4 regions of the Kitasatospora sp. NPDC057692 genome follow, and region 1 is predicted to be linked to each of the others. Evidence: riboswitches for the same ligand, from Rfam matches in the RefSeq annotation. Region 1 holds a riboswitch; each other region holds the start of a gene.
What was found. Region 1 has a riboswitch for cobalamin ahead of ACFVFS_RS31925 (HoxN/HupN/NixA family nickel/cobalt transporter). Riboswitches for the same ligand answer to the same signal wherever they lie in the genome.
Positions count from the first base shown of each region.

Region 1 (7,105 bases):
GCGCCCTGCTCGTAGGCGCCCTGCACGGTCTCGTCGCGCTCCCCGTACAGCCGGCCGTCGAGCAGCAGGTCGGCATGGCGCAGGGTCAGGCCGTTCTCGCGGGCCCGGGCCAGCCGGGGGACGAAGTCGCCGGCCAGCTCCTCGCCCTGGTAGGCGAGCAGCTGGGTGCGCAGCGCCGGGTTGAGCAGGTAGCGGTCACGGGCGACCGGCTCGGCCGGGTCGAGGCCGTGCAGCAGACAGAACTCCGCGAAGTCCTGCGGGTGGAACATCCGGGCCCGGACGGTGTCGAAGCGGCGCCGGGCGTCGGCGAGCAGCTCGGCGGTCTCCCGCAGGTACTGCTCGTGGTCCGGCGCGTCGGACAGCCGCCAGGCGCGGGCCTGTTCGAAGTCCTCGGGGCTGGTGAGCACGCCGATCACGAAGGCCTGGCCGGCGCCCTCGGCCCGCTGCCGCTCGCAGACGCCGTCGCGGTCGGCGGCAGCGCGCGAGCGGGCCCGGGGGCGGGAACCCGCGGCGGTGCAGTCGGGGGTGCGGCGGGCGCGGCCGTTGCGGCTCATCGGGGCTCCTCGGGCGGGGCGGGCGGGTCGGACGGGTCGGCGGCGGGTGGCACCGCCGACCATGTCCTCCCCAGCCCCGCGTGGCGCACACGTACGACGTGTCACAGGACTGTAACCGAGGGTGAATCGGATGTTTGGGGTCACGCACGGTTGTGCGGTTCGCCGCTCACGCCCCGCGCGTCCGGCTCACGCGCGGCGCACCCGTCACTCGCCGTGCACGCCCGCTCACGAGCATCCCGGAGCGGGCGGGCGGGTCACCGCGGCACCCGCGCCAGCTGGCGGGACTGGGCGACCAGGCGGCCGGTCTCGTCCCAGACCTCGGCGTCCTCCTCGAAGTACCCGCCGGCCAGGTTCCGGGTGGCGTGGACCAGCCGCAGCCAGCCCGGCGCGGGCTTGGCGCGCAGGTGCACGGTCAGCTCGACGGTCGGCGCCCAGCCGGGCATCCCGAGGTCGAAGGTGACCGGCGGCAGGGCGTCGGCGGCGAGCAGGAGCAGCAGCGGGTCGGGGCCGCGGCCGTCGGCGAGCCGGAACCAGCCCTGGATCCGGCCGGCGCCGGAGGGCTGCCCGAGCGCCCAGCCGACGGTGGCCGGGTCGAGCCGCATGTCGAACCGCTCCAGCAGGGCGGCCTGGGTGAGCAGCTCCTTGGGCGCGTGCTCGACCCCGATGCACTGGTCCGGCGGCGGCAGCTGCGGCGCGACGGCGGTGGTGCGCACCTCGCCGTCCTGGACGGCGAGGTCGCCGTGGCTGGCCACCACCCGCAGCCGCTCCACGCCGTCCTGGCTGAGCGAGGCGGTGCCGGTGGACAGCGAGCGGCCGGTGCGGATCACCTCGGTGCGCACGGTGGCCGGGCCGGGGGTGGCGGCGGAGAGGTAGTAGCCGCTGATCGAGACCGGGTCGGCGTGCCCGGCGCTCTCCGGGCGGGCGGTGTGCGCGAGCGTGAGCGCGTGGCCGGCCACGGCCAGCAGCAGTCCGCCGTTGACGCCGCCGCCGATCTGCCAGCCGGAGCCGAGTTCGCCGTCGTAGCGGCCGGGCTCGTCCGGGTGCGGGGTGAGGGCGATGCCCTGGTCGAACTCGCTGCGGATCGCCGTGGTCATGGGAGGTGGCCTGCCCTTCGCTGCGGGGTCGCCGACGGGTGCGGGCCGCCGGAACGCCGGGTTACTGACGAGTAGGCACCACCATACGCCGCCGGGGTGACCACGCACGACGGCCGCCGGACCGTTTCCGGTCCGGCGGCCGTCGGCGCGGCGTGCGCGGAGTCAGCGGCGGATGCTGGGCTTCAGCTCCAGGAAGCGGGCCAGCAGACCGTTGACGAAGGCCGGGGAGTCGTCGGTGGAGTACTCCTTGGCGATCTCCACGGCCTCGTCCAGGACGACCGCGTCCGGGACGCGGTCCTCCCAGATCAGCTCGTACGCGCCGAGCCGCAGGACGTTGCGGTCCGCGATCGGCATCCGGTCGAGCGTCCAGCCGACCGCGTACTCCGAGATCAGCTCGTCGATCCGGCGGGCGTGCTGGACGTAGCCCTCGACCAGCTCCATGGTGTACTCGCCGACCTGCGGGGTGCCCTCGTCCGGCTTGGGCTCCCGGGCCCGGGCCACCCAGTCGGCGAGGACCGTGAGCGGGTCGACCCCGCGGTGGTCGGCCTCGAACAGGATCTGGAAGGCTCGCGTGCGGGCCTTGGTGCGTGCGGACGACACGGACTTACTTCACCCGGCCGAGGTAGCTGCCGTCGCGGGTGTCGACCTTGACCTTCTCGCCGGTGGTGATGAAGAGCGGCACCTGGATCTCGGCGCCGGTCTCCAGCTTCGCCGGCTTGGTGCCACCGGTGGAGCGGTCGCCCTGGACGCCCGGCTCGGTCTCGGCGATGACGAGCTCGACCGCGGCCGGGAGCTCGATGTAGAGCACCGAGCCCTCGTTCACGGCGACGAGCGCGTCGAAGCCCTCCAGCAGGTACTTGGCGGCGTCGCCCACGACGGCCGGCTCGATGGCCAGCTGGTCGTAGGTGTCCATGTCCATGAACACGAAGTTCTCGCCGTCCTTGTACGAGAACTGCATGGTGCGCTTGTCGACGTTGGCGGTCTCGACCTTGGTGCCCGCGTTGAAGGTCTTGTCGACGACCTTGCCCGTCAGGACCTCCTTGAGCTTGGTACGCACGAAGGCCGGGCCCTTGCCGGGCTTGACGTGCTGGAACTCGACGACGGACCAGAGCTTGCCGCCCTCCAGCTTGAGGACCATGCCGTTCTTGAGATCGTTCGTGGAAGCCACGGGCGCACTTACTCCTGGATATAGCTGTCAAGGAACCAAGGGGTCGCGTCCTGCGGCACAGCCGTGTCACAGGGCGAGGAGCTCCTTGGTGGTGATGGTGAGCAGCTCGGGCCCGCCCTCATCCAAGGGGCGCACGACGAGCGTGTCCTCGATCCGGACCCCGCCCCGCCCCGGGAGGTGGACCCCCGGGCCGACGGTGACCGGTACGCGGCTGTCCAGTTTACCCATGTCCGTGGGGCCGAGGCGCGGGGCCTCCCGGATCTCCAGGCCGATGCCGTGGCCGACCGGGTGCGGCGAGGCCTCGGTGTGACCGGCCGCCCCGAGGATCTCCCGCGCGGCCCGGTCGGGCACGCACTGCTCCACCCCCGGCCCGAGCGCCTCCCGCCCGGCCCGCTGGGCACGGAACACCAGCCGGTGCAGTTCGACCTGCCAGGGCGCCGGGGCCGCGCCGATCACGAAGGTCCGGGCGGTGGACACCCCGTAGCCGCGGTACTGCGCGCCGAGCACCACGGTCAGGAAGTCGCCCTCCTCCACCCGCCGGTCGGTGGGCTGGTGGGCCGGCTGGCCGGAGTGCGAGCCGGTGCCGACCGAGACCGGGAAGGCCGCCCGGTCCGCGCCGTGGTCGATCATCCGGCGCTCCAGCTCCATCGCCAGGTGCCGCTCGGTGCGGCCCACCAGGATCGACTCCAGCAGCTCGCCGAGCGCCTGGTCGGCGATCTCCGCGGCGATCCGCAGGTCGGCGATCTCGTGCTCGTCCTTGACCACCCGCAGCCGCTCCACCGCCTGGCCGACGTCCGCCAGCCGCACCCCCTCGGCCAGCCCGGCCACCGCCCGGTGCCGGGTGACCGTCAGGTCGTGCTCCTCCACCGCCAGCCCGGCCACCCCCAGCCGCGCCGCCGCCGCGGCCGCCGCCAGCGCGGTGTCCGACCCGGCCGCCACCGGCAGCCGGGTGACGTCGGGCGCGATCAGGTGCTCGCCGGTGTCGTCCGGCGGCAGGTCGTCCGGCAGCGCCAGCAGCACCCGGTCCCGGGTCAGCAGCAGGGTCGCCCCGCACGGCGGGCACCCGGTCAGGTACCGCACGTTCGCCGCGCGGGTGACCAGCGCCGCGTCGGCCCCGGACGCACCGCAGTGCTCCCGCAACCGCTCCCGGCGGCCCGCGTACGCATCAGCCATGCGTCGAGCCTACGAACCCCTCCCCCGATCCGCCCGCCGAACGCCCCCACCCGGGCCGCCCCGCGGCGGCTACCGTTCGCCGTCCGCGGCCTTCGGGCTCCACTTCCGCTCCACCCCGGCCAGCCGCCAGTACGCGATGGCCGCGGCCCAGACCACCACGAAGAGGCCGACGATCGCATAGCCGACGTTGTCCAGCGAGATGTCCGCGATCCAGCCGGTCACCGGGTCGGTGAGGTCCAGCTTCTCGTGCAGCACGCCGACCAGCTCGATGGTGCCGATCAGGAAGGCCACCGCGATGGACAGGCCGGTGATGGTCAGGTTGTAGTACACCTTGCGGACCGGGTTGGAGAACGCCCACTGGTAGGCGAAGTTCATGAAGGTGCCGTCCAGCGTGTCGAACAGGCTCATCCCGGCCGCGAACAGCAGCGGCAGGCAGACGATCGCGTACCACGGCAGACCGGAGGCGGCGCCCGAGCCGGCCATCACCATCAGCGTGACCTCGGTGGCGGTGTCGAAGCCCAGGCCCAGCACCATCCCGACCGGGAACATCTGCCCGGGCCGGGTGATCGAGCGGGTCGCCCGGTTCAGCACCCGGGCCATCAGGCCGCGGGAGTCCAGGTGCGCCTCCAGCTCGGACTCGTCGAACTTCCCGGCCCGCATCGAGCGGAACACCCTGAGGATGCCGAACAGCGCCGCCAGGTTGAGCGCGCCGATCAGGTAGAGGAAGGCGCCGGAGGCCGAGGTGCCGACCAGGCCCAGCCACTGGTGGGTGGTCGACTCGTCGTCCATCAGCGTGTTGGCCAGCTGCGCGCCGCCCGCCACCAGGGCGGCCATCAGCACCACCATCGAGGAGTGCCCGAGCGCGAACCAGAAGCCCACCGAGACCGGGCGCTTGCCGTCCGCCATCAGCTTGCGGGTGGTGTTGTCGATCACCGCGATGTGGTCGGCGTCGAAGGCGTGCCGCATGCCGAGGGTGTACGCGGTGATGCCCAGGCCCACCCCGAAGACCTGGGTGCCGACCTCGTACTCCTCCGGTGCGACCAGGAAGATCAGGGTGCCGAACGCCACCAGGTGCATGGCGAGGATCACGCCCATCAGGCCGGCGGTGCGCAGGGTGTCCTCGCGGCGCCAGCGGAAGGCCGGCAGGGCGGCGGGCGGCGCCGCGGCCGCGGCGGTCGTGGCGGTTTCGGGCAGGGTCATCTGCGGATCACGCTCCAGCACCTCGTGGAATGACGTCGTGAGATGCCGCGGCCGGTCTCCTGGCTGACGGGGCTCCCGTACCCGCCTTCCCAAGCGCGCGAGGCGCCCAGTGGCGTCGTGGGTACGGACACTTCCCCCCGATCACAGTGGCGAGGGCCGCTCCGGACTGGGACCCCTGAGGGTCCGTCACCGGTCTTCCCGAGCACCACGGCGGGGAACACCGTAGGGGGCCCGGGAGGACACTTGCAAGACTGCGCACCTACGCAGGTGTTCGGGATCACACTCCTCCGCCTGCCAGAATGAGCCGTATGCATCTCGTACCGGCCGACCGTGCGGGCCACCGCACCATCGACGGCCACCGGGTCTGCGAGGCCATCGCCGCGATCGGCGACACCGCCCACGTTCGCTCCTGGGCCGACCGCTTCGCCCTCCTCGCCGACCCCGGCAGGCTCGCCCTCCTGCTCGCCCTGCACCGCACCGGCCCGCTCGCCGTCACCGACCTCGCCGTCGCCACCGGCATGCGCGACCCCGCCGTCTCCCAGGCCCTGCGCCTGCTCCGCACCGCCGGCGCGGTGGCCGGCGAAAAGGAGGGCCGCATCGTCCGCTACCGACTCGTGGACGCCACCCTCCGCCCCCTCCTCGACCAGTGCGCCGCCCCCACCCCCACCGCCGCAGCCGGCTGACCCCCAGCGACACCCCGCCTGCGGGCGAGCCGGCCCCGCTCACCGCCCCCGCAGCTCCCGCAGCCGGGCGCGGTTGCGGTCGGCCAGGGCCGGGTCGCCCAGCTCCTCCGCCAGTTCGACGAGCAGCACCCGCGCCGCCTCCTCCTTCTTCGGCTGGCCCAGCTCCCGCGCCCGCGCGGCGCTCAGCTCCGCCGCGCCGACCGCCGCCGCCGGCCGCTGCAGCGCCCGTTCCGCCCGGGCCTCGACCAGTGGCAGCCGCATCAGCATCGGGGCGTCGCCCTCCCGCCCGGCCACCGCGGTCGCCTCCCCGAGCACGGCCAGCCCCTCCTCCGCCCGTCCGGCGGCCAGGAGGGCCTGGGCGAGGTTGTAGCTCTGCACCACCTCGCCGTGCGGGTCTCCCTCGTTGGCCTGCCGGGCCAGGGTGAACAGCTCCACGGCCCGCTCCGGCCGTCCGTCAGCCAGGCAGAGCAGGCCGTCGGTCTCCCACAGCACACCGGCCAGCCGGGGCTCGTCCACCTCCGCCAGTACGGCGGTCGCGGCCGCCAACTGCTCGGCGGCGAGCGGGTACTCCGCACGCTCGTAGTAGGCGCGCCCGAGCTGGTTGCGCATCCGGATCACGGCGTCCGGCCGGTTGTCCCACCGGGCCGCCTCGATGCCGAGCAGATGACTCTCCACCCAGTCGCCGTAGTGCTTTCGCCCGTGGTAGAGCGGCCAGAGCGACTCGCACAGCCGCCACACCTCGCCGTGCCATCGCTGCTCGGCCGCGGTCCGGACGGCGCCCAGCAGGTTGGCCCGCTCGCTCTGCAGCCACTCCAGCGCGTCCGTTCCCGACCCGAACCCCGGCAGCGCCGCCGCGTCCGGGCCCTCCTGGAGCCGGAAGCGGTCGCCGATCGCACGGTCGGCCAGCGCCGCGCGGCCGCGGTAGTAGCCGACGATCCGGGCCAGCAGCTCCAGCCGGTCGGGCTGCTCGCGGACCGCCCCGGCGGCATGCAGCCGGACCAGGTCGTGGGCGCGGTACCGCCGCTCCGGCCCGTCCTCCGCCACGTCGTCCACCAGGTGCGCCGAGCGCAGGTCCGCCAGACCGTCCGCAGCCCGCGGCACCCCCACCGCCTCGGCCAGCTCGACCGAGACCAGCGGCCCGGGACCGACCCCCAACAGCCGGTAGAACGCACGGGTGTGCTCGGGCAGCTGCCGGTGGACGCTGTCCAGGACGTCCCCGACCGCACCCTCCTC
Region 1 covers NZ_JBHVIV010000077.1:6,574-13,678, forward strand. The annotation lists gene ACFVFS_RS31900 (hypothetical protein) at 1-554, opposite strand, end outside; gene ACFVFS_RS31905 (thioesterase family protein) at 809-1,648, opposite strand; gene nusB (transcription antitermination factor NusB) at 1,811-2,248, opposite strand; gene efp (elongation factor P) at 2,253-2,816, opposite strand; gene ACFVFS_RS31920 (M24 family metallopeptidase) at 2,883-3,989, opposite strand; gene ACFVFS_RS31925 (HoxN/HupN/NixA family nickel/cobalt transporter) at 4,059-5,189, opposite strand; cobalamin riboswitch at 5,221-5,414, opposite strand; gene ACFVFS_RS31930 (ArsR/SmtB family transcription factor) at 5,498-5,872, shown strand; gene ACFVFS_RS31935 (hypothetical protein) at 5,912-7,105, opposite strand, start outside.

Region 2 (7,105 bases), on a different contig from region 1:
GAGCTGGTCCTCCAGGACGTCCGCGTCCCGGCCGACCGGGTCCTCGGCGGGGTCCCCGGCCGCGGCTTCTACCAGATGATGGACGGCGTCGAGGTCGGCCGCGTCAACGTGGCCGCGCGCGGCTGCGGCGTCGCCCGCCGGGCCTTCGAGCTGGGCATCGCCTACGCCCAGCAGCGCACCACCTTCGGCAAGAGGATCGCGGAGCACCAGGCGATCCAGTTCAAGCTCGCCGAGATGGCCACCAAGGTCGAGGCCGCCCACCAGATGATGGTCATGGCCGCCCGGAAGAAGGACGGCGGCGAGCGCAACGACCTGGAGGCGGGCATGGCCAAGTACCTCGCCTCCGAGTACTGCAAGGAGGTCGTCGAGGACTCCTTCCGGATCCACGGCGGCTACGGCTTCTCCAAGGAGTACGAGATCGAGCGGCTCTACCGGGAGGCCCCGATGCTGCTGATCGGTGAAGGTACTGCGGAGATCCAGAAGATGATCGTCGGGCGCCGCCTGCTGGAGGAGTACCGCATCGCGGAGTGATCCGCCGGCCCCGGAAGCCGCCGGTCGACGGGCGTGCGGGCCCGTCCCGGCACCGTGCCGTGCCCCGACCCGCCGGCCTGGTCCGCCCCGGGTCCGGCACGGCCCACCGAAGCGGCCGTAGGGCGTGCAGCTGCTGTCACGCGCCCTGCGGCCGCTTCGGCATCCCCTCGACCGGCCCTTGACCTGCCCTCGGCGGACCGCCCCGGACGGCCGTACGGGCACTGTTGAGACATGAGTCACCAGCTTCGCCCGGTCCCTTGGGAACCGGAGCGGGGCGAGCTACGGTCGTAGAGAAGGGGGCGCGACCGCGCCTCCGGCAGGTCACAGGACGAGCAGGCGGGTTGCCCACCCACCGTCTGCTCCCGATAGCATCCACCGGGACAGCAGACGTCCCCTCTTACCCGATCCCGCGGTGGCCCCCGTCCAGCGGCCATGATCCCCCGCGACAAAGGTCTTCGATGCCCATCAGCCCGTCCCCTCACACCTCCGTCACGGACCGCGATGCCCTCGCAGCCACGACGGCCGGTCGGCGACCCCGCGTGACCATCGCGCGCGGAGCCACCCCCTGGTTCGTCCCCACCCTCGCCACGGCCGCCGTGACCACCGCCCTCACCCGGCGCAGTGGCAAGTGGGCCCTGGCTGCGGTACCCGCCTGTGCGCTCGGCGCCGGCATGCTGTGGTTCTTCCGCGACCCCGAGCGTGAGATCGGCACGGGCAGAGTGATCTCCCCCGCCGACGGCGTGGTCCAGAGCATCGACGCGTGGCCGGACGGCCGGACCCGTGTGGCGATCTTCATGAGTCCGCTCAACGTCCACGTGAACCGGGCCCCGCTGCCCGGCACCGTGACCTCCGTCGAGCACGTGCCCGGTGGCTTCGTGCCGGCGTTCAACAAGGACAGCGACCAGAACGAGCGGGTCGTCTGGCACTTCGACACCGAGCTCGGCGACATCGAGATGGTGCAGATCGCGGGCGCCGTGGCGCGCCGCATCGTGCCGTACGTGGACGCCGGTACCAAGGTCGAGCAGGGCGAGCGGATCGGTCTGATCCGGTTCGGGTCCCGGGTCGACACCTACCTGCCGGCCGGCGTCGAGGTCGGCGTCGAGGTCGGCCAGAAGACCACCGCCGGGGTGACGCGCCTTGACCGTGACTGATCCTGAGACGATCGTCGGCCTGGAGGACGAGGAGACGGCCCTGCGCCGCCGCCGCTGGGCCCGCGACCGCGAGCTGCGCGCGCCGCGTTCGCCGCAGCACCTGTCCACCGCCGACTTCCTGACCCTGGGGAACGCCGTCTGCGGCTTCCTGGCGATCTACTCGATCACCACCGGGGTGCTCGTCCCGCACATCACCAACCCGGACGCCGCGCCGGACAAGCACAGCGCCGCCACCGCGGTGACGCTGCTGCTGATCGGCTCGATGTGCGACCTGTTCGACGGACTGGTGGCACGCAAGCTGCGCTCCTCCGCGCTCGGGGCCGAGCTCGACAACCTGGCCGACCTGATCAGCTTCGGCATCGCGCCGGCCTACTTCGTCGCGGTCTGGGGCATGGTCTCGCCCGGCTCCAACAGCCGCCTTTCGGCCCTGATCGCGCTGACCGTGCTGCTCGCGGTGGTCCTGCGGCTCGCCCGCTTCTCCGCCGTGAAGATGCGGCCCGGGGTCTTCCAGGGCATGCCCTGCCCGATGGGCGCCATGACGGTGATCGCCATCGTGCTGCTCGACCCGCCGTTCCTGCCCGGTCTGCTCGCCATCTTCGGCGCGGCGTACCTGATGGTCAGCCGGATCGAGTACCCCAAGCCGCAGGGCCTGCTGGCCACCGCGACGCTCTGCTGGATCGTCGTCTCGATCGGCTGCCTGGCGGCCTGGGCGACCGGCCTGCCGGGCGGCGACAACCTGCTGCACATCGGCGCGTTCGCGCAGATCGCGCTCGCCGCGATGGCGCCGCTGCTGGTCATCCGCCGCAAGGTGGGCCAGAAGGTCGGCGACGTCCGGGCCCGCCGCGCGGAGTCGCGGATCGGCTGACGCCCCTCCCGGGCATGCGGAAGGGCCCGGCTCCCCTCGGGGGGCCGGGCCCTTCCGCATGTGCGCTCCGGCCCGGCTACGCGCCGCCGCGGTGGACGCTGAAGGCCGAGCGGCGGGCCGCCCGGGCCACGCCCGGGTCCGGGTGCACGCCGGAGACGGCGGTCAGCACCGAGGCCGCACGCGGGTGCCCGGACTGCCGGGCCCGGGCGAACAGCCGCACCGGGTCGCCGGCCGAGGCGCCCTCGACGTGGCCGACCAGCAGTTCCGTTTCCCCGTGGTCGAGCACGGCCGCGGCGGTGTCCACCCAGAGCCAGGCGGCGTCCTCCGCGCCCAGCACATCGGCCGGGGAGACCCCCTCGTCCGAGCGCTCGGCCAGCCAGAGCAGCGCGTAGGGGCGCAGCACCGGCTCGTCGACGGCGGCCCGGACGGCCTGCTCGGCGGTCACGCCGGCCACCCGCAGCGCCTCGAAGGCCAGGCCGCGCACCAGGGCGTCCTCGCCCTGCGCGGCCTCCAGCAGCTCGGCCACCGCCCGGTCGGCCGGGCGGGCGGCCAGCCAGGCCCGGTACTCGGCGCGGGCCGGGCCGGGCGAGTAGTCGGCGCAGGCGCTCAGCAGCTCCAGCGCGCTCTGCTCGATGTGGCCGGCGGCGGTCTGCGCGACGGTGCAGATCTCCTCCAGCTTGGCCCGCACCGCCCAGTTCCCGAGCGGGGAGAGCTCGGCCGCGTTGTCCCGGCGCGCCAGCGCGCCGACGGCGGCCAGGCCGTCCAGCATCCAGTCCAGGACGGCGGCGACGTCGGCCGGCGAGGCCGGGGTGTCGATCTGCGGCTCGCGGCAGGTGCCGCGGACCGCGGAGACCGCGGAGGCCGCGTGCGGGACGGGCGAGAGGCCGAAGGCGCCCTCGCCGCCGCCGACCCGGCGCTCGTCCAGGCCGCGCCGGAGCAGCTCCAGCAGCTCGACGTCGGCCACCGGGCCGTCCACCAGGTGGAGGAAGGAGAGCAGCTGCGGCGCCTGGTCGACGGCCTGCCCGGCGAGCACCGCGAAGACGCCCCGCAGAGCGGCGGGCGGGACCGGGGCGAGCAGCGTCCAGGCGTCGAACAGCGCCGACCAGCCGCGGACCACCGCCTCGTCGTCGTGCTCCCAGGCGTGCAGGCGCCAGCCGGGGCCGGCGCCGCCGTCCCTGGCCTCGACCAGGCCGACCAGCAGGGCCTGGCCCCACGCCTTGGCGGCGGCGCCCACCGTCATGGCGAGCGCGAGGCCGGCGGCGCGGGCGTCGTCGGGGAGCAGCTCGCCGCGCTTGTCGACCTCGTCGAGCTCGCCGGCCCAACGGGCGATCCGGACGGCGTCGACCAGCATGCGGCGGGCCAGCGGGGCGAGCTCGGCAGGAGCGGGGAAGCCCTCCGGCACGGGGACCCGGCCACGTCCGGGTGCGGGGGCGGGGCCTCGTCGGCGGGGTACGCCCGGGGCCCCCGGCCTCGCGCCGGCGGGGCGGTGGGCCGTTCCGGGGAGACGGGTCACCGTCGCACCGGTACCGATCGTCGGCGGGAGCGGGGCATCACGGTCGCGCGGATTCCGAGACGTCACGTCGAGCAGTCTTCCCCTTGTACCGGCCATCTGTCACATCCGGTTGTCCGCGCGGGGCGGGAGGGGGGCGTGGGGGCTCGACAAGATCGGGCAACAGAGGCCAAACCGACTGGCTTGATCTCTATGGCGAGTCCATGCCAGACGGAACCGGTGTGCCGCGGAATTCCGCGCGAGGGGGGGCTGGAAGGCGATCAGCAGAACGGAGTGAGCCAGCGGCGGAGGGTCTCGGCGTAGCGGTCCGGGGCGGTGTTCCACAGGGCCGCGTGGTCACCGCCGGGGAAGGCCTGGAGGTTGACGACGTCCGGGCGGCGGTCGGCGAGGCGCCGGGCGGCGGCGAACGGGGCCACCGGGTCGTCGGGCCCGTGCAGCACCAGGGTGGGCACCCGCAGGTCGGTGCCCTCGGCGAGGCGGGCGAAGTCGGCCAGATCCACGCCGGTGCGGCCCTGGGCGGCGAGCGCGCCGAGTTCGGCGCTCGCGCCCCGGAAGCCGGACCGGGCGGCGCCCCGGCGGGCGGTGGCCGGCCAGTCCAGCACCGGGGAGTCCAGGACCAGACTGCTGATCGAGGAGGCGAGGTCCGAGCGGGCGGCGGTGTGCAGGGCCATCGTGGCGCCGAGCGACCACCCGTAGAGGACGACCCGGCCCGCGCCGCCCTCCAGGGCGGTGCGCACCGCGGCCTCGACGTCCCGCCACTCCGTCTCGCCGAAGTGGCCGAGGCCGTCCGGGGACGGGGGCGCGCCGGCGTCCCCGCGGTAGGTGACGGCGAGCGCGGGCAGGCCGAGGCGCCGCAGCTCGGGAAGGACCGGCAGGACCTGCCCGCGGTCGGCGTCGGGCCCGTGCACCAGGACCACCCAGGTGCCGCGCTTGCCGTCCAGCCGCCAGGCGGGCATCGCGCCCAGCTCGCCCTCGACGGCCGTCTCGGCGAACGGCAGGCCGAGCGCCGAGGCCGGGTCGCCGAGGTGCACCCGGGGGGTGAAGCGGACCTCGGTCCCGGGGGTGAGGGTGCCGCGGTCGGCGCGCACCAGGCGGCGGGTGACGCCCTGGTCGTCGCGGCGCAGGACCTCCTCGACCACCGCGTGGCCGTCCTCGCCCCACTCGACGGCCCAGCGGCCCGGGCGCTCGCTCACCGCGGTGCGGGTGAAGGCGACCTGCCCCGCGCCGAGGCCGCGGACGACGACCGGGCCGGTCCAGTCGCGGGCGTCCCCGGTCGGACGGACCATCCGCTCGGACGCCTTGCGGCCGATCAGCAGGACGGCGGCCCCGGTGCCGACGGCGGCGGCCGCCACGGTGGCCGCGATTCCCCAACGCATACTCGCTCCCCGGTGCTCGGTCTCTGGCTGCTTCGGGGTCTGGCCGCTCGGTGTTCCGGACCCACCCCTCAGTCCACTCGCGCGGACGGGGGGAAGCCAGTAGGACACGGCCGTACGGGTTGTTCCGGGAGGAAGGTCACACCGGCGGGACGGGACGGCGCGGCATGTGACCAACGCCCCGGACGGCGTCGGTTGACTCCCGGTTCGGGCCCGTGATGGGATCCTTCAGCCATACGGAGGCATGCAGAGGAAGCCGGTGCGAGTCCGGCGCGGTCCCGCCACTGTCACCGGGGAGCACGACCGGAACACGCCACGGCGGGCCGTCAGAAGCCGCTGGAAGGCCCGGATCGCGCGTCCGACCCGGAAGCCAGGAGACTCTCGCCCCCCGTTCGTCGATCCAGGGCGCGGACCCTGAGTGAGGACACGCACGCGATGCTGCGCCCTGCCGTGCGCCCGCCGAGCCGGGCCGTCGCCTTCGGCGCGGGCGCCGTCGCCGGCTACCTGGCCGACGCCCGCTTCGGCGACCCGCGCCGCGGCCACCCGGTGGCCGGCTTCGGCTCCGCCGCCGCCCGGCTGGAGCGCCTGCTGTGGCGCGACCACCGCGCCGCCGGCGCCGCCTTCACCGCCCTCGCCGTGGGCACCGTCGCGGCCGGCGCGCTGGCCGCCGACCGGCTGCTGGCCCGCCGTCCGCTCGGCCGGGCCGCCCTCGCCGCCGCCGCGACCTGGACGGTGCTCGGCGGCACCTCGCTGACCCGGGAGGCCCGCACCATCGGCGGTTCGCTCGCGGCGGGCGATCTGACGGCGGCCCGGGAACGGCTGCCGCACCTGTGCGGACGCGACCCGAGCGCGCTGGACGAGCGGCAGCTGGCCCGCGCCGTCGTCGAGTCGGTGGCCGAGAACACCGCCGACGCCGTGGTCAACGCCCTGGTCTGGGGCGGCCTGGCGGGCACGCCCGGCCTGCTGGCGTTCCGCGCGGTGAACACCCTGGACGCGATGGTCGGTCACCGCTCGCCCCGCTACGCCCGGTTCGGCTGGGCCTCGGCGCGGCTGGACGACGTCGCGGGCTGGCCGGGCGCGCGGCTGACCGCGCTGCTGACGGTGGCCGCCGCCGCCGAGCCGCGCACCGCCTGGCGGATCTGGCGCCGCGACGGCTCCGCCCACCCCAGCCCGAACGCCGGCCAGGCCGAGTCGGCCTTCGCGGGCGCGGTGGGCGTGCGGCTCGGCGGGACGCTGCGGTACGGCGAGCGGGTGGAGCACCGGCCCGAGCTGGGCGGGGAGCTGCGACCGGTGCGCGTGGACGACATCGAGCGGGCCTGTGTGCTCTCCCGGCGGGTGAGCGCGCTGGCCCTGGGTACGACGGTCGCCGGGCACCTGCTGCTCCGGGCGGCCCTGGTGAGGAAGCGGAGGAGTGGGTCATGAGCAAGGCGCTGCTGGTCGCCGGGACGACCTCGGACGCCGGCAAGAGCGTGGTCACCGCGGGCATCTGCCGCTGGCTGGCCCGGCAGGGTGTCGCGGTCGCGCCGTTCAAGGCGCAGAACATGTCGCTGAACTCCTTCGTCACCGCCGACGGCGCCGAGATCGGCCGCGCGCAGGCGATGCAGGCGCAGGCCGCCCGGGTGGAGCCGGAGGCGGCGATGAACCCGGTGCTGCTCAAGCCCGGCGCGGACGGCCG
Region 2 covers NZ_JBHVIV010000011.1:4,630-11,734, forward strand. The annotation lists gene ACFVFS_RS09200 (acyl-CoA dehydrogenase family protein) at 1-531, shown strand, start outside; gene ACFVFS_RS09205 (phosphatidylserine decarboxylase) at 990-1,682, shown strand; gene ACFVFS_RS09210 (CDP-alcohol phosphatidyltransferase family protein) at 1,669-2,547, shown strand; gene ACFVFS_RS09215 (hypothetical protein) at 2,624-3,949, opposite strand; gene ACFVFS_RS09220 (alpha/beta hydrolase family protein) at 4,318-5,433, opposite strand; cobalamin riboswitch at 5,653-5,813, shown strand; gene ACFVFS_RS09225 (cobalamin biosynthesis protein) at 5,866-6,852, shown strand; gene ACFVFS_RS09230 (cobyric acid synthase) at 6,849-7,105, shown strand, end outside.
Region 2: linked by a shared signal. The riboswitch ahead of ACFVFS_RS09225 (cobalamin biosynthesis protein) and the one ahead of ACFVFS_RS31925 (HoxN/HupN/NixA family nickel/cobalt transporter) in region 1 are both predicted to bind cobalamin.

Region 3 (7,105 bases), on a different contig from region 1:
TCCGGCCGACCGCCCCCAACAGCCTGCGGTGATCACTCCACCGGGATCAGAGCGCGCGCCTCGGCGCACGCGGCATCCGACCCGCGCACGGCTTCCCTGTTTGCTGTACACCGACAAGTGGGCGTGCTCCCGGCGCGATGGTTCACCGGTGAGGATCGGGGGCAGCGGGTCGCGCGGCCGCGGCCTTCCGCCGGTCGCCGGCCCGACGGGAGGTGAACGGCGTCACGGGGCGGGCTGCGCCGGGGCGTCCGGTGGCAGCGCCGCGGGCGGGTCCGCGTGGGACGGCAGGCGTGGCAGCGTCATCGGCAGGGCCCGCCGGAACCGGTGCGGTTCGGGCGGGCCCGGCGGGCGCGGTCACTGCAGTTCCCGCACCCCGGCGCTGTCGTGGACGAAGACGGTGCGGGTGTCGGCCGCCCGGTACTTCTCCTTCAGGGTGAAGGGGTCCGGCGTTCCCCCGGCCGGGCTGTCCGGCGCCTCGTAGTAGAGGACGTAGGTCTTCGCCGTCTCCGTCTCGCTCTCCAACTGCAGCCAGCCCGTGATGCCGGGCGCGGGGAACGTGCCGGTCGCGGTGACGGTCACGGCCGTGGCCGTCCGGGTGAGGGTGAAGTTCGCCGTGCCGATGTCCAGGCGCTTGAATCCGGTCGCCTTCCAGCGGCGGAGCAGCGCGACCCACTCCTCGGGCCAGGGTCCGCTGTGGTCGTCGGGAGGCATGCCGCCGCCGTCGACGCGCCCGATGACGTCGTCGATGTTGGCGACCACGGAGTCGTAGTCCCAGAGGTTGAGCGAGAACGCCATGTGTTCCCGGTCCGTGGCCCGGAACAGGGGCCTGATGTGGAGTTCGAACACTGGGGTGCGCATATCAGTCGTAGACCTCCATCGTGACGTCCTTCAGGGCGACCTCGCGGACCAGGCCGGCCGCTTCGTCGCCGGGGGGAGAGGGCTGGTACTGGAGCGTCAGGACGTACGTGTCCGTCGCCTCCGGTGACTGCGCCAGGACCGGTGTCACGTCGAAGCGGACGGTGTAGTGGGGCGGGTGGTGGGGGTGGGGCTCGGCGCCTTCGTGGCCGGCGTGCCGCTCGCCCCGGGCGGGGCCCGCGTGCGCCCGCCAGATGGAGGCGTAGCCGACGCCGTAGCGCCGCGCGAACTCCGCGTCGTCGGCGCGGAACGGCACGTCGGCCGGGTGGAGGTAGGCGTACAGCATGTAGCTGCCGGTCAGCGGGACCTTCAGCTCGTCGAGCCGGACGACCACCTTCCGGCCCTCCGGCGGCGGGGCCGCGAGGCCGAACTGCGCCCGGGAGGTCTCCCGCATCTGGGTGGCGAAGTCCGGGGCCGAGACCAGGCCGAGCGGTGCGGTGGCGAGCAGGCGGCGCTCGACCGGTGCGGGCGTCGGGACGGCGAAGGCGTTCTTCAGCTGCTCCGTGTACTCGTACTCGTAGCCCAGCGCCACGGTGTCGGCGAAGTCCGCGACCTTGTGCTTGTCCTGGGAGAGGAAGCCCCGCAGGTCCTCGCCGGGCGAGGTGAGCGGGGGTGAGCCGTTGCGCCGCCGCCATTCGGACCACAGCAGGTCGATGAAGGCGTGGAAGCTGTAGTAGATCGGGTCCTCGGCGGCCTTCGTCGGGTCTCCCATGGCACCGCCGATGAATCTGCTGTGCATGCGGTTGTGGGGGCCGACCTCCAGGCGCCCGACGTCGGCGTCCGGATGGGACGTCGGGAAGCCGCCGAACGCGCCCTGGTCGGTCTCCTGCGTCACGATCTCCAGGGTGTCGGGCGGGAGGTCCACGGGCTGCTCGTTGCGGCCGGCGGCGAGGCCGGGCTGGGCGAAGGCGGGCGGGAACTTCCCGACCGCCTGCGGGTGCAGCCAGTCCCAGTAGGGCAGCGTGACGTCGGCCGTCCGGGGCGGGTCGGACTCCTGGAGCAGCTTCTCGAAGTGGTACAGGTGCGAGCGGTGCCACGGCAGGAAGAGGTCGCTGCCGTGCTCGCAGGGGCCGACGAGCATGTCGTTGTGCAGGGCGGCCTGGAAGTCGTATCCGGTCGGGTCGTCCGGGTTCGCGGCCGAGCGCGCCCGCAGGATTCCGAGCGCGTGCACGTAGTCGTCCAGCTGGGCCGGGGTGAGCGAGTTGATGTCCCGGCGGCTCTTGGTCATGGTGACACCTCCACCTCGGAGAGTCGCATGCGAACCGCTTGATCACCACCGGTGTCACCCCGGTTGCTCCTGGTGGCCGTGGCGGGCCTCCGGTGCGGCCCGCGCGCCCGCACCGCGTCGTCGACCGGCCCCGCACCGACCCCGTCGTCGACCGGCCCCGTCGTCGACCGGCGCCGGCCGGGCTAGCCGGCGGCGGCCGTCCGGGCCAGGAGGGCGGCGAGTCGCCGGGGCATCGAGAGGAACGGCGAGTGGCTGCTCGGCAGCCGGTGCACGGAGTGCGCCCGGGTGGCGAGTTCGTGCTGCCGGGAGGGTGCGAGCGCGCGGTCGTGGTCGCAGACGATGTAGCTGGAGGGCACGGTGCGCCAGCCGGCCGTGGTCACCGGCTCCGTGAAGGAGCGGACGGTCTGCGGGCGCAGCCGGGCCACGGCGTGCTCGGCGTCGGCCCGGGGCACGTCGGCGAAGAGTACCTGCCGGGCGTCCGGGTCGGGTGGGGTCAGTCCTGTGCCGTCGTTCGGCACCGGTGTGCCGAGGAAGCTGAACACGCTCTCGCCGACGTCGAGTTGGAAGGCGGCGAGGTACACGGCTCCGGTGACGTTGGCGGCGTCCGCGATCACCTCGGTGGTGGGGACGCCGCCGTAGGAGTGGGCGACCACGACCACCGGGCCGTCGATGCGCCGCAGGCTGTCCCGGATGGTCCGCGCGTCGTCCCGCATGCCCGCCCGGTCGCTGCCGCCGTGCGGGTCGGCCTGCGGGCCGGCGCTGGGCAGGTCGACGGTGTGGGAACGCCATCCGTCGGCGTCCAGTGCGGTGCGCACCGCGTCCCAGCACCAGGCGCCGTGCCATGCCCCGTGGACCAGGAGGAAGCTCGGCCGTTCGGTGTCGGTCATGTCCGGGTGCCTCCGTGGTCTCGGCTGCGGGGCCGTTCGGCGGTTCTGACGATAGCTGCGCTCCTCCGCGACCCGGCCGGTTGCGGTCCGACCGGCAGCGGCCGGCGCTCCCTCTCCGCCGTCACCGTCTGCCGCGCCGTCGCCGGGGGCCGTGCCACCGGTACCGGCGCGGGGCCCGCCGACCCCGCCCCGGACCGGCCTCCCGTCCGGACGGCGGCACCCGCCCGGGCGGCGGCTCACCCGGTGCCGGCGGTCTGCCCGTTCGAGGCCGGCGGTGCCGGCGGACGCGCCCGCCCGCCGTCGTGACCGGACGCCGCCACCGCGATCAGGCCGACCACCACGGCCGCCACCGCCACCCGTCCGAGCGCCCGCACCGCCCAGCCCGGCAGCGACCGGGCCCCGTCCCGGCCCGGCGCACCCAGCCGCTCGGCCCGCCGGGCCGGTCGCAGCAGCCGGGCCAACAGCAGGACGGCGAGCGGGACTTGCAGCAGCCACAGGACCGTGCGCGGCCACTCGCCGAACCACACGTTGGTCCCGTAGAGCAGGGTGTGCCAGACGCTCAGCACGTAGACCACGACCACGAAGCGGTGCAGCCGGCGCCAGGTGTTCGGCCCGATCCGGTGCCGCACGTAGAACAGCAGGCCGAGCGGCACGGCCAGGTAGAGCGCGCCCTGCCCGAGCGGGATGGCGGTCCGGCCGGTGCCGGAGTCGTACCAGCCGGGCACGAAGCTGTCGGCGAACCCCGACCAGAGCCGGTCGCCCCACGCCGACTCGGCCTCGTAGCGCACGAGTTCGGCGGCGAACAGCAGCGCGTGCGCGAACATCAGGGCCGTCGTGGTCAGGCTCGTCGTGCGGTGCCAGCGCTCCAGGGTCTGCCGGGCGACCGGCAGCCGGCCGGGCCGCGGACCGGACAGCAGCAGCCCGAGCACCACCGTCCCCCAGGCCCACAGCAGCCCCGACCAGCCGAACGCCTGGCTCAGCAGGTACATCCAGTACGTGCGCGCGTCGTCCATGAACGGCATGATCGCCACCGTCGCCGAGGTGCCCGCGTCCATCCGGACGTACAGCAGCACGAACACCGCCGCGGTGACGCCGACCGCCGCGCTCGCGTCGGGCAGCGCGGCCCGCAGGTCGGCGCGGAGGGCGACGCGTTCGGCGGGCCGCCTCCCGGCGGCGGGCGGGGCGTCCGGACCGTCGTCCCCCGGCGTCGTCTCAGGCAGCATCGTGGACCTTCCGGAACGGCGGCACACCGGTGGCGGTGCGCGGCGGGCGGTGGGACGCACCAGTGTGGCCGAGGGGCGCAGCCTTGCCGAGCCCGTATCCGGCCAGAGTGGCTCGTGGACCGAGGCCCTTCCGGTGCCGCGCCCCGACGGCCCGGCCCGCGGACCGATCGCATTCGGACAACCGTCGGCACGCGCCCTGCCACCGGAGCGCGAGCCCCCGTATGCTCATGTCCGCAGCCGGTTCGCGCCTCCCGACCGACCGGACTTCGGCGGCGCGACGCAAGAGGGAACCCGGTGGGAAACCGGGACTGTCCCGCAGCGGTGAGTGGGAACGAAAGCCGTCAACAGCACTGGGCCCGGCTCCGCGCCGGCCCGGGAAGCGACGGCCGGTAGGTGTGCGCCGATCCCTCGGCGCACCGGCCCGCGAGTCCGAAGACCTGCCGCTGCGCCCGCACCCCCACGTGCGGGCTGTACACGGTGACCTCGTGGACTGGGTCGGCGGTACGGACGGCTGCGCGGCGTGCGACGACACGCCGTGTCCTCCTCCTCCGGGTCATGACGCGGGGCTCGGAACGAGGAGGAGGACGTGTCCGTGACCGCGCGATTCCCGCCCGCCCGCACCGGGCGCCCACCGGCCCGCCCCCAGCGGGCCCGGGCGGCGCGATGGTGACCCCCACCGGAGGGGCCCGGCCCGCCCCGCCGCCGGGCGGCACGCTCTCCGGTGTCTGCCACGGCACCCTGGGCGAGCTCTACCAGGGACCGCTGCGCGCCGGTTCCCGCCCCGACATCGCGGTGGTGTCGTTCCCCGTCGACCGCCACTCCTGGGTGCACTTCACCCCGGGGACGGAGCCGCCGGACCCGCTGCCGCTCGGGGCGAAGGCCGCGACGGCGGCCCGGCTGTTCCTGGAGCGCTTCGGGCTGACCCTGCCGCCGGGCCGCTGGTGTGTGCACTCCGAGCTCACCGTCGGTGTGGGCATGGCGAGTTCGACCGCCGACATCGTGGCGACGCTGCGCTGCCTGTTCCGGATCTTCGCGCTGCCGTACGACACCGGGGTGGTGCTGGCCGTGCTGCGCGAGATCGAACGGGCCGACAGCGTCTTCCTCGACGAGTTCGCCCTGCACCTGAGCGGCCGGCACCGGGTGGTGCGGCGGCTGGGCACCGGCATCGGCTTCCACACCGCGTACATCACCGAGCCCGGGACGGTGGACACCGCCGCCGTCACCGACCTGCTGCTCGGGCACTACCGGCGGCACGGCGAGGAGTACCGGCGCTGCCTGGCCGACCTGTTGAAGGGCTTCGCCGCGGGCGACCCGGCCGCCGTCGCGCGGACGGCCACGGCCAGCGCCGCGCTCTCCCAACAGGTGCTCCCCAAAGCGACGTTCGACGCGCTGCTCGCCCACCGCGAGGAGTTCGGCGCCGACGGGATCTTCGTCGCCCACACCGGCTGCCTGATCGGCTACCTGCTTCCCGGACGCCCCGACGCCGCGCTCAAGTCGGACCTGTCCGCGTTCTTCCACTCGCTCGGCCACCAGTGTTCCTTCGCCCAAGGAGGCTACAGGTGATCCACCCCCACATCGCCGACGCCCTGAAGGTCCCCGATCTCGTCCGGCTCACCGACGGCCTCGTGCTGGTCCGGTTCGAGTCGATGAAGATCTACTCGGCGCTCGCCGCCGTCCGCCACCTGCTGGAGCGCGGCACCGTCCGCCCGGGGCAGACCCTGGTGGACAGCTCCAGCGGCATCTACGCCTACGCGCTGGCGCTCGCCTGCCACCGGCACCGCATGCGCTGCCACATCGTCGCGTCCACCACCGTCGACGCCACCACCCGCGCCCAGCTGGAGATCCTCGGCGCCACCGTGGAGCAGGTCGTGCCGTCCCGCGACCTCAAGCTGGACCAGGAGCTGCGGGTGCGGCGGGTGCGCGAGCTGCTCGCCGAACACCCGGACTGGCACTGGATGCGGCAGTACCACGACGACGTCCACTACCTCGGCTACCACGAGGTCGCCGACCGGATCACCGCCGCCTTCCCCGGCGCCGCGCTGACCGTGGTCGGCGGCGTCGGCTCCGGCGCCTCGACCGGAGGGGTGGCGACCCGGCTGCGCGCCTCCGACCCCTCGGTGCGGCTGGTCGGAGTGCAGCCCTTCGGCAGCGTCACCTTCGGCAGCCAGGGGCACCACGACCCGGAGGCGATCATCGCCGGGATCGGCTCCTCCATCGTCTTCGACAACGTCCGCCACCACCTCTACGACGGCATCCACTGGCTGGACTTCACCCACGCCATGGCGGGCACCGTCGCCCTGCTGCGCGACCACGCCGTCTTCGCCGGGCTGTCCACCGGCGCCGGCTACCTGGCCGCGGCCTACGAGGCGCGCCGCCACCCCGACCGGCTGCACCTGGTGATCGGCGCCGACACCGGTCACCGCTACGTCGAGCGCGTCTTCGCCCGGCACACCGAGGCCCCCGACCCGGCCGGGCTGAAGCCGGTCGAGGTCTCCGCCCCCGAGGAGATGTCCATGCCCTGGTCCACGATGGCCTGGCGGCGCACCGCGTGCCCGCCGCAGCGCGAGGAGCGGGCGGCATGAGCATCGTCTGCCTGGAATCGCTCACCTTCGGCCTCGGCCACCTGGTGCGGGCCGCCGACGCGCTCGGCGAGCGGCTGACCCTGCTCACCCGCGACCCCTCCTACTACACCTACGAGTTGGAGCGGCTGCCGGCCGGCGCGCTGGACGTCGTGCAGACCGACACCTTCGACGTGGACGGGCTCACCGCGCTGCTGGAGCGCTCCCCCCGGCCGCGCGGCCTGATCAGCTCCACCGACACCTGGACGCTGGTCGCCGCCGAACTCGCCGAAC
Region 3 covers NZ_JBHVIV010000044.1:22,540-29,644, forward strand. The annotation lists gene ACFVFS_RS23605 (hypothetical protein) at 355-858, opposite strand; gene ACFVFS_RS23610 (tyrosinase family protein) at 860-2,143, opposite strand; gene ACFVFS_RS23615 (alpha/beta fold hydrolase) at 2,326-3,030, opposite strand; gene ACFVFS_RS23620 (ferric reductase-like transmembrane domain-containing protein) at 3,267-4,253, opposite strand; cobalamin riboswitch at 4,535-4,692, shown strand; gene ACFVFS_RS23625 (hypothetical protein) at 4,917-5,816, shown strand; gene ACFVFS_RS23630 (cysteine synthase family protein) at 5,813-6,835, shown strand; gene ACFVFS_RS23635 (ATP-grasp domain-containing protein) at 6,832-7,105, shown strand, end outside.
Region 3: linked by a shared signal. The riboswitch ahead of ACFVFS_RS23625 (hypothetical protein) and the one ahead of ACFVFS_RS31925 (HoxN/HupN/NixA family nickel/cobalt transporter) in region 1 are both predicted to bind cobalamin.

Region 4 (7,105 bases), on a different contig from region 1:
GCGCGCCGCGTTGCGGTCCCCGAGGACCAGTACGGCGAAGGAGGTGTAGGCCCCGCACATCTGGCCCACGGCGATGCCCGCCAGCACGGTCCGGGTGGTCGGCAGCGTCCGGGTGCGGGCGGCGGCCAGGGCCAGCACGACGACGGCGGCGAGCAGGGCGCCGGCGAAGGCCGCCGTCGCCACCGCGGCGGTGCCCACGGCGCCGGACACGCCGACGCCGAGGACGATCACGGTGACGGCGCCGGCGGCGGCCCCGTCCGAGATCCCGAGCAGGAAGGGGTCGGCCAGGTCGTTGCCGGTCAGGGTCTGCAGCACGGCGCCGCAGACCGCGAGGCCGGCGCCGGTGGCAGCCGCTCCCAGCACCCGGGGCAGCCGCAACTGCCAGACGATCTGGTCGTCCAGCAGCGTCACCTGCGGGTCGCCCAGCCCGAGACGGCGCACCACGACCTCGACCACCGTCCGGACCGGCTCGTGCTGCGAGCCCACGGCCAGACCGAGGAGCACGGTGGTCAGGAGCAGGGCCCCGGCGACGGCCAGAGCCCCCGCCGTGCGGCCCGGACCAGCGGGCCGCACGGCGGGGCGCGGTGCGGCGGTCATGAACCCTGGCGCAGTCGGCCCAGTTCCGCCGACACCCGGGCGGCGCCGTCGGCGAGCAGCACACCGGGGGTCGACTCCGAGAACGGCACCACCACGAAGGCCTTGCGCTGCACGGCGGTGAGCCTGCTCAGCACCGGGTCGCCCTGCAGGTAGTCGATCTTGGACTGGGCGGTGTCCCAGTCGGCGTCGGCCAGCACGATGGCGTCCGGGTCCGCGGCGACGACCTTCTCCCAGCTCACGTTCTGCCAGGCGCCGGGGAGGTCCGCGAAGACGTTGCGGGCACCCACGGCGTCGAGCACGAGCTGAGGCCCGCCGTGGCCGGCGCCGACGTACGGCGCCTTGGTGTCCGAGTCGAACCACAGGACCTTCAGGTCCTTGCCCGTTGCCGTCGCCGTGAACCCCGCCAGTTGGTCCTCCTGCTGCCGCTGAATCGCGGCGGCCCGTTCCGGTACGCCGAACACCTTGGCGACGTCGTTCAGTTCGCCCCACATCGCCTGCCACGTGGTCGGCGGTACCTGACTCTTGTCCGAGCAGCCGAATGGGGACAGGTAGGACGCGATGCCCTGGCCACGCAGTTCCTCCCGGGTGCCCGCGACCTTCTCGGAGTACGCGCTGGAGTAGGAGGCGTAGAGGAAGTCGGGACGGGCCGTGAGGAGCTTCTCCTTCGTCGGGTACTCCTTGGAGAGCACCGGGACGGAGTCGTAGGCCGCCTTCCACTTCTCCGGGACGGCGTTGTCGAGATAGGCCGTGCCGGCCATCCGGGACTCCAGGCCGAGGGCCAGGGCCACCTCGGTGGCACCCTGGTTGAGCGTCACCATCCGCTCGGGCGGCGCGCCGACCGTCACGGTGGTCCCGCAGTTGGCCACACCGAGCGGCTCGGCACTTCCGGCCTTCGCGGTGGGCGCGACGGGCGCGGGGGCGCCCGTGCAAGCGCCGAGCGCGCCGGTGAACAGGACGGCCGCGAACGCCCGCCCGGCACGTACCGGACCTGCGGGACGCGCGGAACGTGTGGATCGAAACGGGTACGGCAAAGCGCTGGGCACGTGTTCTCCAAAACCCTCGTGGAACATGTCGCGCCGTGGCCGGTCTCCTGGCTTCCGCATCGACGCACCGCAGCCGACCTTCCCGGGCGGCTCTTCGAGCCGGCCCAGTGGCCCTGACCGCTGGGGAAGCCGGTCAGCGAGGGCCGCGGCACTCCGCGGCAACAGTGGCGAGGGCCGCACCGGACTCAGACCGGTTTCCCGAACACCATGGCGATTGCAAGGTATCAGGCGTGTTCAGGTCGGTGTTGGTCGGCACCTGGGCGGATCGTTGGTACCGGGCGAGTACAGGGCCCACCTCTTCGCACCGTCCGGCCCCTGCAAGCGGGCGGCCCACCGGCCCGGGCCGAGCAGGCGCCATCCGGTGCAGACGACCGGCCGCCACCGGCCGCCGCGGCGTGCCCACACCGCCCGGCAGGTCCGGTCGGACCGTGCGCTGGGGCGGCAGTCCGGCCGACTGCGGACAGAGGACCTGGGCGTCCTTCCAGTCCGTCGCCCAGATCGGAACCGGCGAGGCCAGGGGTCTGAAGCCGGTCCGGAACCCGATGGAGGCCGGCTACCGGGCTGACACCACCCGGAGAAGGTGCGGCGCCGCCGCGTCACCTGCGAACCGGGCCTGATCACCGTGGCGATCAGCCCGGTCCTCCCGGCCCGGTGCCCGCGTGAAGGGGCGCTGGAGCCGAGGTTCCGTCGAGGCCGGACCGTCGGCGGCGCGGGTGATCGTGGCAGGTGTCGCGTTCGACATGGCTCGGCGGTGAACGTTTGTCTACCTACCGTGTGCCCTATGACAACCTCGGACGACGTTCCCCAGGCCATCGCCCCACGGCCCGCCCGCCCACCGCGCGCAGCGCCCGTCGGTGACGGGCCCGCGCTTCCGACGCCCAGCGGCTGGTTCTGCCTCGCCCTTTCCCGCGAACTGCGCCCGGGCGCCGTGCTGACCCGGCGATTCGCGACCGAGGACGTCGTCCTCTACCGCACCCGCCGCGGCGAGGTCCGCGCCACCCGCCCCTACTGCCCTCACATGGGTGCTCACCTCGGCTTCGGCGGCACGGTCGAGGGCGACACGCTGGTCTGCCCGTTCCACCGCTTCGCGTTCGGGGCCGACGGCGCCTGCGTCAGCGACCCTGACGGCGTGCCGCTGCGCACCCGGCTGGAACACCTCCCGGTCCTCGAACGCAACGGCTTCCTCCACGTCTGGCACGGCCACGACGACGCCCCGCCGAGCTGGGAGCTGCCCGCCCTGCCCGGCCCGGAGGTGCGGCCCACGGCGCACTGGGCGGTCGAGGTGGACACCCACCCGCAGGAGGTGATGGAGAACGTCGCCGACTACCGGCACCTCGGCACGCTCCACCGGCTGATGGTGCGCCAGGTGACACCGCCGGCCCCGGAAGGGCCGTACCTGCGGACGAACCTGCGCTCCACCGCGGGCCGGATCCCGGTCTTCGGCGGGCTCTCCTGGGAGAAGTCGACGCTGATGGCGGGGCTCGGGTGGACGCTCACCCAGCTCGAACTGCCGCGCTTCGGCCTGGCCGTCCACCTCTGGGGCCTGCCCACCCCGACCGGCCCCTGGCGCACGGTGCTGCGGGTCGCGGCGGCCTGCGAGGTCACCGACCCGGGCCGGGTACCGGGTCTGGATCTCCCGGCCGCCCGCGCGGCACTGACCAGGGCCGTCGCCCGCTCCACGCTGCGGATGACGGCCAGGGTCATCCTCCAGGACGTCCCGATCTGGAACCACAAGCGCTACGAGCCCCGGCCCCGGCTCGCCGCCGGCGACCAGTCCGTCGGCATCTACCGGCACTGGGCCCGCCAGTTCTACCCGCCCGGCGCGAACTGACCGGCCCAGCAGGCACATTGGCCTGCAGCCGTGCGGTGCCGCAGGACCAGCGCGTTCGCAGGCATCCCGGTCCGCGGCGGCGCCTCTGGGGCGGGCCAGGGGTGGGACCGATCGCCCCCGGCCGGGTGGTCAGGGCTCGGCCGGGTGGGCGGACCGGTCGGGGGCGGTGCCGGGGCGGAGGTGTTCGGGAGGCGGGGTGGTGCCGGCCTGGCTCCAGCCGCCGTCGGCGTAGAGGACGTGGCCGGTGACGTAGCGGGCGGCGTCGGAGGCGAGGAAGAGCAGGGGGCCGAGGACGTCGTCGGGGTCGGCGGCGCGGCCGAGCGGGACCATGCGGCCCCAGGTCGTCGCGTAGTCCGGGTCGTCCCGCAGGGTGCGTTCGACGACGGTGGGACCGGGGGCGACGGCGTTGACCCGGACGCCGTGCGGGGCGAATTCCACGGCGAGCTGGCGGGTGAGCGCGTTGACGGCGGCCTTGCTGGTGCCGTAGGCGGCGAGTTGGGGGATGGCGAGGGCGGCGGTGTTGCTGGAGACGTTGACGATGCTGCCGCGCCGGTGGTCCTTCATCCGCCGGTAGGCCTCGATGCAACTGAAGAAGGTGGCACGGACGTTGACGGCGAAGACGGAGTCCCACTCGGCGGTTCCGACGGCGAGCACGTCGGGGGTCCAGCCGGTGAAGCCGGCGTTGTTGACGACCAGGTCGAGCGGCCCGTCGAGTTCGTCGACGGCGGCGTAGACGGCCTGCAGGCCGGATTCCTCGCGCAGGTCCGCGTGGACGAGCCGGCAGTCGTCGCCGATCTTCTGCTGGAGGCTCGTGGCCTCCGCGGGTGCTTCGAACCAGTGGCCGACGACCTGCCACCCGGCGGCTGCGACGCCGAGGGCGACCGTGCGGCCGATTCCCGTGTTCGCCCCGGTGACCAGAGCGACCTTCCGGCCTTGTCGTGGAATGGTCACATCTCCTCCTTCTGCCGAGATCTGCTGCGATCTTCCTGTCGGGATTCACTTCGGTGAAGTTGTCCGGGATACGGCACCGAGGGTATCGCCATCCCTGCGGTGGGGGAGTTATCCTGCGGCGCGCAGTGCGTGTTTGAGTCTTTCCCGGGGGTGGCATGGAGATTCTTCTGCAGGTTCTGATCGGTTCCGTTCCTGCTGTGATTGGTTTTCTTGCGGCGAGATTCATGCCCCGCGCGCAGCTGCTGCTGCGCTACGGCTTCCTGCGGAGGCTGCTCGCACCGTACAACCGGGTCCAGATCGTCACCTCCAGCGTGGAGGTGGCCGAGTTCAGCTTCGACAACGACGGTCAGCAGCACACCCACACCAACCCGAAGAACGTCCTGTTCCTGCCGTTGGCCGAGGGGCGGGCCATCGGACAACTGATCGACCTGCTCCGGAAGGCGAACCACAAGGTGGTCATTGAACTGGTGGCCCCGGGGTCCCAGGACCCCCGGGTGCCGACGTTCTCGATCGGCGGGCCGAGCGTCAATCGGTATTCCGCCGGTGTGCTCGGCGCGGGATTCCCGGAATTCGGCATCGAGTACCCGGAGGCCAGGCGGGCCCGCTGGGCCGGCATGACCTTCGAGACGAGGCTCTCCGCAGCCGGTGAACTGATCCAGGACCACGGCTTTCTCTTCGTCACCAGGACGTCACAGCAGGCACCCTGTTTCGTGCTCTGCGGAATTCTCGCATTCGGGACGGCGATGGCCGTCGACGCCCTGAGCGAGGCCAGGCCGAAATCGCATCTGGCCGGTCTGATCAGGTCCGGGGACAAGGGATTCGTCGCGGTGGAGGGGAGGGTGACCGGGCTCGACATGAGGGACGTCAGGGTCGAGGTCTGCCGCAATCTGTCGACTTCCTGAAGCGGCGATGCGCGGCTGGGTCCGGTCATCGGGTCCAGATCGCCGAGGAGCACGGGTTCCCGGGGCCGATGCGGGGCGGCCGGACGTCCCGGAAGCCCTGGGCGCGGATCGCGGCGACGAGGTCCGGGCCGTGCTCCCGGCGCCAGCCGTCCTGCCAGAGGTGCAGTTCGATGGCCACCGACCGTACCTGTGGCGGGAGCCGGCGGAGATCGGGGAGCAGCTCGTACTCGCCTCCCTCGATGTCGATCTTCAGCAGGGTCGGCCGGTACTCGTCGAGGACCTCGCCGAGCGGCACGGCCGGCACCACCACGGACCGGCGGCGCGGGTGGGCGACCAGTGAATGCAGGCCGTGGTTGCGCCCGTTGTGCGTCCAGAGCCGTCGCGGTCCGGCGGTGGCGGCGATCGCCTCGGGCCGCAGCACGGCGCGGTCGCCGAACCGGTCGGTGTTGAGACGGAGCAGCCGGTGGTTCTGCGCCTCGGGTTCGAAGGCGATCGCGCGGGAGATCCCGGCGGTCAGGAAGCGGTGGGTGACGGTTCCGATGTTGGCGCCCACATCGAGGAGGACGTCGGACGGCCGGGGGTCCATCGCCAGGTACTGCCGGCTCTCCACCCAGATGCGCTGGTCGTAGCTCCGGGGCCGCAGATGGAGTCCGTCGGAGTTGACGGCGGGTGAGGTGCGGTCGCTGACGGATTCCGTCGTCATGGATTCGGTCGAGTCCCTCCGCGGTCGCGGTCGCATCCCTGTGCGGGGGATTATGTCACCGCCCCGACTCCCTTGCCAGAGCGCTAAGTTGGATCAACTTATGCCCTGGAGAGGCAAGTCGGAACATGTCGTCCGGGCCTTCGGATCGCTCCTGGACGGGCCGGATGAGGTTCCGGTGTTCGGCGATCCGTCCTCTTCGGGATCGAGGACGTCGACGACGGGCCCGAGGCGGGTCGCCCGGGCGCGCGGACGCCGTGCGCACGGGCGATGCGTGGGTCCGGGCAGGTGTCGGGACGCGGCGCAGCCGGGACAGGTGAACAGCGTTCCCTGTCGGGGATCAGTATCCGGTAGGAAGAAGTCGCCAATCGCCACATTCGGTCCGAATTGAACATTGGCTGTGGTGATGGCAGACCGCCTGAGAGCATTTCAGGGACTTGGCCGCTCCCGGTACCGGGAGCGTGCAAGTCGCCTGCCGCCGTGGTCCGGGGCCCGCTGCCGTGGTCCGGGCCGCGGCGGCGGGCGGGGCGGGCACGGCCCGGCGGCGGTGCTGCCGCTGGTGACGGCCCCGCCTCTGTGCGACCGCGCCGCTGTCGGTTCTCCGGGGCCTGCCGGTTCCCGCCGATGTGGCGCGGACCGGAAGGAGAGGGCAATGTCGTCTTCCCGCGTTCGTCGCAGAACCCGGTCTCCGCTTCCGATGCGCCGCTCCCGGCGCCGTTCGCTGATCGCCGTGCTGTGCTCCGCCGTCCTGGTGCTCTTCGGCGTGGTCACGCTGGCCGCCGCGCCCGCCCAGGCGAGTGCCGGGGGCCGGATGGCCTACGTCACCAACCTGCGCGGCAATTCGGTCTCGGTCATCGACACCGCCACCAACACGGTGACCGCCACCATTCCCGTGGGCCGATTCCCGGAAGGGGTGGCCGAGTCCCCCGACGCCTCCCGGGTCTACGTCGCCAACAACGGGAGCAACAACGTCTCGGTGATCGACACCGCCACCAACACGGTCGTCGCGACCATCCCGGTCGGCGTGATCCCGGGTCCGGTGGCGGTCTCGCCGGACGGCTCCCTGGTCTACGTGGGCAAC
Region 4 covers NZ_JBHVIV010000030.1:41,401-48,505, forward strand. The annotation lists gene ACFVFS_RS18900 (FecCD family ABC transporter permease) at 1-597, opposite strand, end outside; gene ACFVFS_RS18905 (ABC transporter substrate-binding protein) at 594-1,463, opposite strand; cobalamin riboswitch at 1,660-1,865, opposite strand; gene ACFVFS_RS18910 (Rieske 2Fe-2S domain-containing protein) at 2,422-3,471, shown strand; gene ACFVFS_RS18915 (SDR family NAD(P)-dependent oxidoreductase) at 3,601-4,422, opposite strand; gene ACFVFS_RS18920 (hypothetical protein) at 4,578-5,324, shown strand; gene ACFVFS_RS18925 (FkbM family methyltransferase) at 5,350-6,027, opposite strand; gene ACFVFS_RS18930 (IPT/TIG domain-containing protein) at 6,722-7,105, shown strand, end outside.
Region 4: linked by a shared signal. The riboswitch ahead of ACFVFS_RS18905 (ABC transporter substrate-binding protein) and the one ahead of ACFVFS_RS31925 (HoxN/HupN/NixA family nickel/cobalt transporter) in region 1 are both predicted to bind cobalamin.